DNA from 2 places in the Streptomyces sp. NPDC053541 genome. Region 2 is predicted to be linked to the other one. Evidence: riboswitches for the same ligand, from Rfam matches in the RefSeq annotation. Region 2 holds a riboswitch; the other holds the start of a gene.
What was found. A riboswitch is a leader RNA that binds a small molecule or an ion and turns the genes downstream of it on or off. The one in region 2 is predicted to bind glycine.
Positions count from the first base shown of each region.

Region 1: it holds a riboswitch for glycine, as region 2 does, so the genes downstream of both, gcvP (aminomethyl-transferring glycine dehydrogenase) here and gcvT (glycine cleavage system aminomethyltransferase GcvT) in region 2, are expected to answer to the same signal.

Region 1 is NZ_JBITXM010000005.1:570,966-575,372, reverse strand. Features, by position in the region: gene ACIGW2_RS16370 (DNA polymerase IV) at 1-1,132, shown strand, start outside; gene ACIGW2_RS16365 (PRC-barrel domain-containing protein) at 1,168-1,542, opposite strand; glycine riboswitch at 1,657-1,755, shown strand; gene gcvP (aminomethyl-transferring glycine dehydrogenase) at 1,934-4,407, shown strand, end outside.
Region 2 is NZ_JBITXM010000002.1:441,239-445,645, forward strand. Features, by position in the region: gene glyA (serine hydroxymethyltransferase) at 1-603, opposite strand, end outside; gene gcvH (glycine cleavage system protein GcvH) at 628-1,005, opposite strand; gene gcvT (glycine cleavage system aminomethyltransferase GcvT) at 1,142-2,266, opposite strand; glycine riboswitch at 2,439-2,539, opposite strand; gene ACIGW2_RS06070 (AAA family ATPase) at 2,706-3,410, shown strand; gene ACIGW2_RS06075 (enhanced serine sensitivity protein SseB) at 3,503-4,240, shown strand; gene ACIGW2_RS06080 (enhanced serine sensitivity protein SseB C-terminal domain-containing protein) at 4,317-4,407, shown strand, end outside.

The DNA of each region.
Region 1 (4,407 bases), on a different contig from region 2:
GGTCGAGCCGCTGAGCCTGGACGAGGCCTTCGTCGACCTGGAGGCGGGCGGCCTGGCCGGGGACAGTGCGGGCGCGCGGGCGGTGGGGGAGCGGCTGCGGCGGGACATCCTGGCCACGACCGGGCTGACCGGATCGGTGGGCCTGGCCGGCTCGAAGATGCTCGCGAAGATCGCCTCCGAGGAGGCCAAGCCCGACGGTCTGGTGCTGATAGAGCCCGGGACGGAGCGGGAGCTGCTCGGGCCGCGCTCGGTGCGGATCATCCCCGGTGTCGGCCCGGCGACGGGGGAGCACCTGAGGCGGGCCGGGATCACCACGGTGGCGGAGGTGGTGGAGGCCGGCGAGGACGAGCTCGTACGGCTCCTGGGGCGCTCGCACGGGGCCGGGCTGTACCGGATGGCGCTGGGGCACGACGACCGGCCGGTGGTGGCCGAGCGGGACGCGAAGTCGGTCTCCGTGGAGGACACCTTCGACGTCGACCTGCACGACCGGCTGCGGATCCGTCTGGAGGTGGAGCGGCTCGCCGAGCGCTGCGTGGCGCGGCTGCGGGGCTCCGGGCATTCGGGGCGGACGATCGTCCTGAAGGTGCGGCGCTACGACTTCTCGACGCTGACCCGCTCCGAGACGCTGCGCGGGCCGACGGACGACCCCGTGGTGGTGCGCGAGGCGGCCGGGCGGCTCCTGGACCTGGTGGACACCACGGGCGGGGTGCGGCTGCTGGGCGTGGGAGTGAGCGGCCTGGCCGACTACACGCAGGAGGACCTGTTCGCGCAGGCGGAAGCCGGGACCGGGGCCGGGGCCGGGACCGGGGCCGGGCAGCCGGAGACGCCGGCGCCGGACCTCGCTGCCGGGGAGGCGACCGGGGTGCCGGCCGGGGAGGAGCCGGTGCCGCCCGCGCCGCCGACGGCCACCGAGACCGCCGAGCGGCGCTGGTCGCCCGGGCACGACGTGCGGCACGCGGTGCACGGGGCCGGCTGGGTGCAGGGCAGCGGACTCGGCCGGGTCACGGTCCGCTTCGAGGAGCCCGGCTCGGCGCCGGGCCGGGTCCGTACCTTCGCCGTGGACGACCCCGACCTGACCCCGTCGGACCCCCTGCCCCTCGTACCCGGCGGCGCGACCGGCGCCGTCGCCTAGTCGGCGCGCCCAGGGCCGCGGGCGGGAAGGGCCCCTCAGGGGTCCTCGTGGCCCGCCAGGCGGCCGAAGTCGCGGGGGCCGGGGTCCTGGGGCGCCGGGGGGAGGGCGAGGCTGTAGTGGCGGTAGAGCTGGAGTTCCTGCTCGGGGGAGAGGTGGCGGCCGACGCCGAAGTCGGGGGCGTCCTTGATGAGCGCGCGCTCGTACGGGACGTGCAGGCCGTCCCCGGACAGCTCGCTGGGCTCCAGGGGGACGAACGCGTCCCGGCTGAAGAGGCCGGTGCGCACGGCGGCCCATTCGGGGACGCCCGTCGCGTCGTCCAGGTACACCTCATCCACGGTGCCGATCTTGTGTCCGTTCCGGTCGAACGCCTTGCGGCCGATCAGGCTGCGCGGATCGATGTCGGTCTGCACGGTCCCTCCAACTGGTCGCAACTGCTCTACAACCCCTACGAAAGTGCACATCTGGGATGTCGGCCACTTGAGCGATGGGAGAGGGAACGGCGCTGGTAGGCTGGCTGTGGCTGTGGACCCCGCGCGGGAGAGTCCTCCGAGGAAACCTCTCGGAGGCGCCGAAGGAGCAAATCCTCCCCGGAATCTCTCAGGCCCCTGTACCGCGCGGACGAGGTCACTCTGGAAAGCAGGACGGGTGTCGACGGCTCCCGCCCTCACCGACGGTGAAAGCCGGCCCGCCGCGAGGCACGGCCGGTGAAGCTCTCAGGTTGAGATGACAGAGGGGGAGGCCGTCCGGGCACCAGCGCCGTGGTGCCCCTCGCAGGTCGTGACGACCAGGAGGCCCCCGTACATGACCGCCAACCGCATCCCGCTCTCCGAGCTCGAGCAGGGCATTCCCTTCGAGCAGCGGCACATCGGACCCGACGCCGAGGCGCGGGCCAAGATGCTCGCCCAGGTCGGTTACGGCTCCCTCGACGAGCTCACGGCCGCCGCCGTGCCGGACGTCATCAAGAACGCCGAGGCGCTGGCCCTGCCGGCCGCCCGCACCGAGGCCGAGGTGCTCGCCGAGCTCCGCGAGCTCGCCGGCCGCAACCAGGTCCTCGCCCCGATGATCGGCCTGGGCTACTACGGCACCTTCACCCCGCCGGTGATCCTGCGCAACGTGATGGAGAACCCCGCCTGGTACACGGCCTACACGCCGTACCAGCCGGAGATCTCGCAGGGCCGCCTGGAGGCGCTGCTCAACTTCCAGACCGTGGTCGCCGACCTCACCGGTCTGCCCACCTCCGGCGCCTCGCTGCTCGACGAGGGCACCGCCGCCGCCGAGGCCATGGCGCTGTCCCGCCGCGTCGGCAAGGTCAAGAACGGCGTCTACCTCGTCGACGCCGACGCCCTGCCGCAGACCATCGCCGTCATCGAGACCCGCGCCGAGCCCACCGGCGTCGAGGTCGTCGTCGCCGACCTGTCCGCCGGCATCCCGGCCGAGATCGCCGAGCGCGGCGTCTTCGGCGTGCTGCTCCAGTACCCGGGCGCCTCCGGTGCGATCCGCGACATCAAGCCGGTCATCGACCAGGCCCACGAGCTCGGCGCGATCGTCACCGTCGCCGCCGACCTGCTCGCGCTCACCCTGCTCGCCTCGCCCGGCTCGCTCGGCGCCGACATCGCCGTCGGCACCACCCAGCGCTTCGGCGTCCCGATGGGCTTCGGCGGTCCGCACGCCGGCTACATGGCCGTCCAGGACAAGCACGCCCGCTCCCTGCCCGGCCGCCTGGTCGGCGTCTCCGTCGACGCCGACGGCAACAAGGCCTACCGTCTGGCCCTGCAGACCCGCGAGCAGCACATCCGCCGCGAGAAGGCCACCAGCAACATCTGTACGGCGCAGGTCCTGCTCGCCGTGATGGCCGGCATGTACGCCGTCTACCACGGCCCCGAGGGCCTCAAGGGCATCGCCCGCCGCACCCACCGCTACGCGGCGATCCTCGCCGCCGGTCTGCGCGCCGGGGGCGTCGAGCTCACCCAGGGCGCCTTCTTCGACACCCTCACCGCCCGGGTCCCGGGCAAGGCCGACGAGGTCGTCGCCGCCGCCCGCGAGGGTGGCGTGAACCTCTACCGGGTCGACGCCGACCACGTGTCGATGTCCTGCGACGAGACCACCACCCGCGCCAACCTGGCCGCCGTGTGGGCCGCCTTCGGCGTCGAAGCCGACGTCGAGGCCCTGGACGCGAGCACCGAGGACGCGCTGCCGGTCGACGCGCTGCGCACCGACGCGTACCTGACCCACCCGGTCTTCCACGCGCACCGCTCCGAGACCGCGATGCTGCGCTACCTGCGCAAGCTCGCCGACCGCGACTACGCGCTCGACCGCGGCATGATCCCGCTCGGCTCCTGCACCATGAAGCTGAACGCGACCACCGAGATGGAGCCGGTGACCTGGCCCGAGTTCGGCCAGATCCACCCCTTCGCCCCGATCGAGCAGGCCCAGGGCTACGCCACGCTCATCACCGAGCTGGAGGAGCGCCTCGCGGAGGTCACCGGCTACGACAAGGTGTCGATCCAGCCGAACGCCGGCTCCCAGGGCGAGCTGGCCGGTCTGCTCGCGGTCCGCGCCTACCACCGCGCCAACGGCGACACCCAGCGCACCGTCTGCCTCATCCCGTCCTCCGCGCACGGCACCAACGCCGCCTCCGCGGTCATGGCCGGCATGAAGGTCGTCGTCGTCAAGACCGCCGACGACGGCGAGATCGACGTCGCCGACCTGCGCGCCAAGATCGAGCAGCACCGCGACGAGCTCGCCGTGCTGATGATCACCTACCCGTCCACGCACGGTGTGTTCGAGGAGCACGTCGCGGACATCTGCGCCGAGGTCCACGAGGCCGGCGGCCAGGTCTACGTCGACGGCGCCAACCTCAACGCCCTGGTCGGCCTCGCCAAGCCGGGCCACTTCGGCGGCGACGTCTCGCACCTCAACCTGCACAAGACCTTCTGCATCCCGCACGGCGGCGGCGGCCCCGGCGTCGGCCCGGTCGCGGTGCGCGCGCACCTCGCCCCGTACCTGCCGAACCACCCGCTGCAGCCCACCGCGGGCCCGGAGACCGGCGTCGGCCCGATCTCGGCCGCCCCGTGGGGCTCCGCCGGCATCCTGCCGATCTCCTGGTCGTACGTGCGCCTGATGGGCGGCGAGGGCCTCAAGCGCGCCACCCAGGTGGCCGTGCTCGCCGCGAACTACATCGCCAAGCGCCTGGAGCCGCACTACCCGGTGCTCTACACCGGCCCGGCCGGTCTGGTCGCCCACGAGTGCATCGTCGACCTGCGCCCGCTGTCCAA
Region 2 (4,407 bases):
CATGTCGACCCACAGGTAGGCCTCGACCTCGTCGGCGATCCGGCGGAACTCCGCGAAGTCCAGCTGGCGCGGGTACGCCGACCAGCCGGCGATGATCACCTTCGGGCGGTGCTCCTTGGCGAGGCGCTCGACCTCGGCCATGTCGACCAGGCCGTTCTCGTCCACGTGGTACGCGACCACGTTGAACTGCTTGCCCGAGAAGTTCAGGCGCATGCCGTGCGTGAGGTGGCCGCCGTGCGCCAGGTCGAGGCCGAGGATCGTGTCGCCGGGCTGGGCGATCGCGAACAGCGCGGCCTGGTTGGCGGAGGCGCCGGAGTGCGGCTGCACGTTGGCGTACTCGGCGCCGAACAGGTCCTTGATCCGGTCGATCGCGATCTGCTCGGCCACGTCGACGTGCTCGCAGCCGCCGTAGTAGCGGCGGCCCGGGTAGCCCTCGGCGTACTTGTTGGTGAGGACCGAGCCCTGGGCCTCCATGACCGCGACCGGAGCGAAGTTCTCCGAGGCGATCATCTCGAGGGTGGACTGCTGGCGGCGGAGCTCGGCGTCGACGGCGGCGGCGACGTCCGGGTCCAGCTCGTGGAGAGGGGTGTTCAGAAGCGACATGAATCGATCCCTAGGGGGTCTCGGTTAGCCGGCGGTGAAGGCGGTGTACTCGTCGGCGGAGAGCAGGTCGTCCGGCTCGCCCTCGATGCGCACCTTGAACAGCCAGCCACCCTCGAACGGGGCGGAGTTCACCAGCGACGGGTCGTCCACGACGTCCTGGTTGGCCGCGACGACCTCGCCGGTCACCGGGGCGTACAGGTCGCTGACGGACTTGGTCGACTCCAGCTCACCACAGGACTCGCCGGCGGTGACGGTGTCACCGACCTCCGGGAGCTGCACGAAGACGACGTCGCCCAGGGCGTTGGCCGCGTGCTCGGTGATGCCGACCGTGGCGACGCCGTCCTCGACGGCCGACAGCCACTCGTGCTCCTTGCTGTAGCGAAGCTGCTGGGGGTTGCTCATGACCTGATTCTCCTGGATGCGGGGAGTGCGGATGTACGGGGGTCTTGCGGGGTGAGACGTGTCCTGAGACGAATGCGTCACGTCGGGCGCACCGCGGGGGTCACGCCGGGCGCCGGCGGGGCCGACGCCCCCATGGTCACTTCTGGCGCTTGTAGAACGGCAGCGCCACGACCGCGTACGGCTCGTGGGTGCCCCGGATGTCGACGCCGACGCCCTCGGTGCCCGGCGCGGCGAAGGCCGCGTCCACGTACGCCATGGCGATCGGCTTGCCGAGGGTCGGGGACGGGGCGCCGGAGGTGACCTCGCCGATCACCTCGCCGTTCGCGACCACGGACATGCCGGCGCGCGGCACCCGGCGGCCCTCGGCGACCAGGCCGACCAGCTTGCGCGGCGGGGCGCTCTCGGCGCGCTCGGCGGCCTTCTCCAGCGCCTCGCGGCCCACGAAGCGGCCCTCGTTCGTCGTCTTCTCGAACTTCACGACCCGGCCGAGACCGGCGTCGAAGGGGGTGAGCGCGGTGGTCAGCTCGTGCCCGTACAGCGGCATGCCCGCCTCCAGGCGCAGCGTGTCGCGGCAGGACAGGCCGCAGGGGATCAGGCCGGCGTCCTTGCCGGCCTCGGTCAGCGCCTGCCACACGCCCTCGGCGTCGGCCGGCTTCAGGAACAGCTCGAAGCCGTCCTCGCCGGTGTAGCCGGTCCGGGCGATCAGCGCGTCCACGCCGGCCACGGTGCCCGGCAGGCCCGCGTAGTACTTCAGGCCGTCCAGGTCGGCGTCGGTGAGCTGCTTGAGGATGCCGGGGGACTCCGGGCCCTGGACGGCGATCAGGGCGTACGCGTCGCGGTCGTCGCGGACCTCGGCGTCGAAGCCGGCCGCGCGCTCGGTCAGCGCGTCGAGCACGACCTGGGCGTTGGAGGCGTTGGCGACGACCATGTACTCCGTCTCGCCGAGGCGGTAGACGATCAGGTCGTCCAGGATGCCGCCGTCCTCCTGGCAGATCATCGTGTAGCGGGCGCGCCCGTTGCCCACGGTCGAGATGTTGCCGACCAGGGCGTAGTCCAGGAGGTCCACGGCCTGCGGGCCGGTGACGGTGATCTCGCCCATGTGGGAGAGGTCGAAGAGACCGGCCCGGGTCCGCACGGCGTTGTGCTCGTCGCGCTCGCTGCCGTAGCGCAGCGGCATGTCCCAGCCGGCGAAGTCGGTCATGGTCGCGCCCAGCGAACGATGCAGGGCATCGAGGGCGGTCAGACGGGGGGCAGTGCTCATGGGGTGGCTCCCGGGTCCCAGGCGTGCGGGGCACGACGTGCATGACGGTGAGGACGGATCCTCCCCATCTGTCATGGAACCTGAGAGGTTCACCGAGGGCATCTCGTCACCGAGAGCTTCGGCTTGCACCTTGGGTGGGGACGCGCCAGGGCGACCCGCTTTTCAGATCTGCCTCATCCACGCGGTACGGGGCCTGAGAGATTCAAGGGAGGTGCTTGCTCCTTCGGCGCCCGGGTGACACGAGGTGCCCCGGGACTCTCCCGCGCGGATTCGAGCGGCCGGTATGCGGTTGTGCGCGCTCGGGCGAGCGCGTGGCGCGCTCATCATTGCACGCCCGATCCGCGCGGCAAATCGCTTGTGCCTCATTACCGTCTCTTTACACTTTGTGGGCAGGGGTCCCGCAGTCCCGTCAGGGGGAGACCCGACAGGGGGAGAAGCGATGACGATCCAGCGCACCGGAGTCCCCGCCACGGCCTCGGCCACGGCGGCGGAGGCCGGCATACCGGCCCAGCGGGCGGTCGCCCGGGCCCGCACCCGCGAGCGGGCCCGCACCCGGCGCCGCGCGCGGCTGCTGCGCGACCTGCGCGAGCGGGACGGCCGCAGTCCCCGCGCGCTCACCTACGCCGCCGGAGACGTCGTGGTCGTCTCCGGGCTGCCCGGCGCCGGCAAGTCCACCCTGATGGCCCGCGCCGCCGAGGGCCGCGCCGTCGACTCCCAGGACACCCGGGAGCGCTGGGAGGCCCGGCTGCCCCGCTTCCTGCCCTACGCGCTCTACCGCCCGCTCGCCCGCCTCGCCCACTACGCGGGCCTGCGCCGCGCCCTGCGCACCGGCGCCGGCCTCGTCGTGCACGACTGCGGCACCCAGTCCTGGGTGCGCGGCTGGCTGGGCCGCGCCGCCCGCCGCCGGGGCGCCGCGATGCACCTGATCCTGCTCGACGTGGACCCGGCGACCGCCCGGGCCGGCCAGCGCGACCGGGGCCGCGGCGTGTCCCCGTACGCCTTCGCCCGGCACCGCCGCGCCGTCGCCCGGCTGGTCCGCACCGCCGAGGCCGGCACCCTGCCGCCCGGCTGCGCCTCGGTCACCCTGCTCGACCGGGACGCCGCCGACGCCCTGCGGAGGATCTCCTTCCGGGACCCTTCGTGACGCACTCCGCACCCCTTTCCGGTCACACGGGGCCGACGGCGCCATTAGGGTTCTGATCCGACCGTGTGCCGGGGAAGGGGACGACGAGAACCGTGGACGTGACGTGGCCGGGCAATGAGCTCGAGGAAGTACTGGCCGCCTCCCTCGGCAACCCCTCCGCCGGCGGCCGCCTGGTCGAGGTGCTCGGCCGCAGCCCCGTCTGGGTGCCGCTGCCCAACGGCGGCGGCCCCGACAGCCGGGACCTCGACCTGCCCACCATGGAGATCGACGGCGCCGCCTACGTGCCCGTCTTCAGCTCCGAGCAGGAGTTCCTCGCCGTCGCCGGCGCCCACATGTCGTACACCGTCGCCCCCGCCCGCGACTTCGCCCGCGGCCTGCCCCCGCAGCTCGGCATCGCCGTGAACCCCGGCGGCACCGTCGGCGTCCCGCTGCCCCCGCCCGCCGTCGCCGAGCTGTGCCGGGTCGGGCGCACCGCGCTCGACGGGCCCGCCACCGGCGGCCGGGTGCGGCTCTTCGAGCCCGACTGGCAGGACGACCCGGTCGACTTCCTGGCCGCCGCCTCCGCCGAGTTCGAGGCCACCGGCGTGGTCGCCACCGCCCACCGCGCCCTCGCCAGCGTCGAGGGCACCGAGCCCGCCCTCTTCGTCGGCGTCCGGCTCACCGGCCCCGAGGCCGACCGCAACGCCCCGCTCGACGCCCTGGGCCGCGCCCTCGGCCGGGTCGAGGTCGCCTGGCCGGTCAACCTGATCCTGCTCGACGTCGCCCAGGACCCCGTCGCCGACTGGATGCTGGAGAAGGTGCGCCCCTTCTACCAGCGCGCCGCCGTGTGACGGACCTCCCCCTTAAGCTGAACTGATTCAAGAACCTCCGAGCCGAGTCGTACGACATAGAGGGGCGGGACCCACGGTGAGCGCGTCAGGCACCGCCGCGACCGGACAGGTCGAGCACATGCTGCGCCAGGTGGCACCCGGGCGCCACGACGCCTACGAGCAGCTGC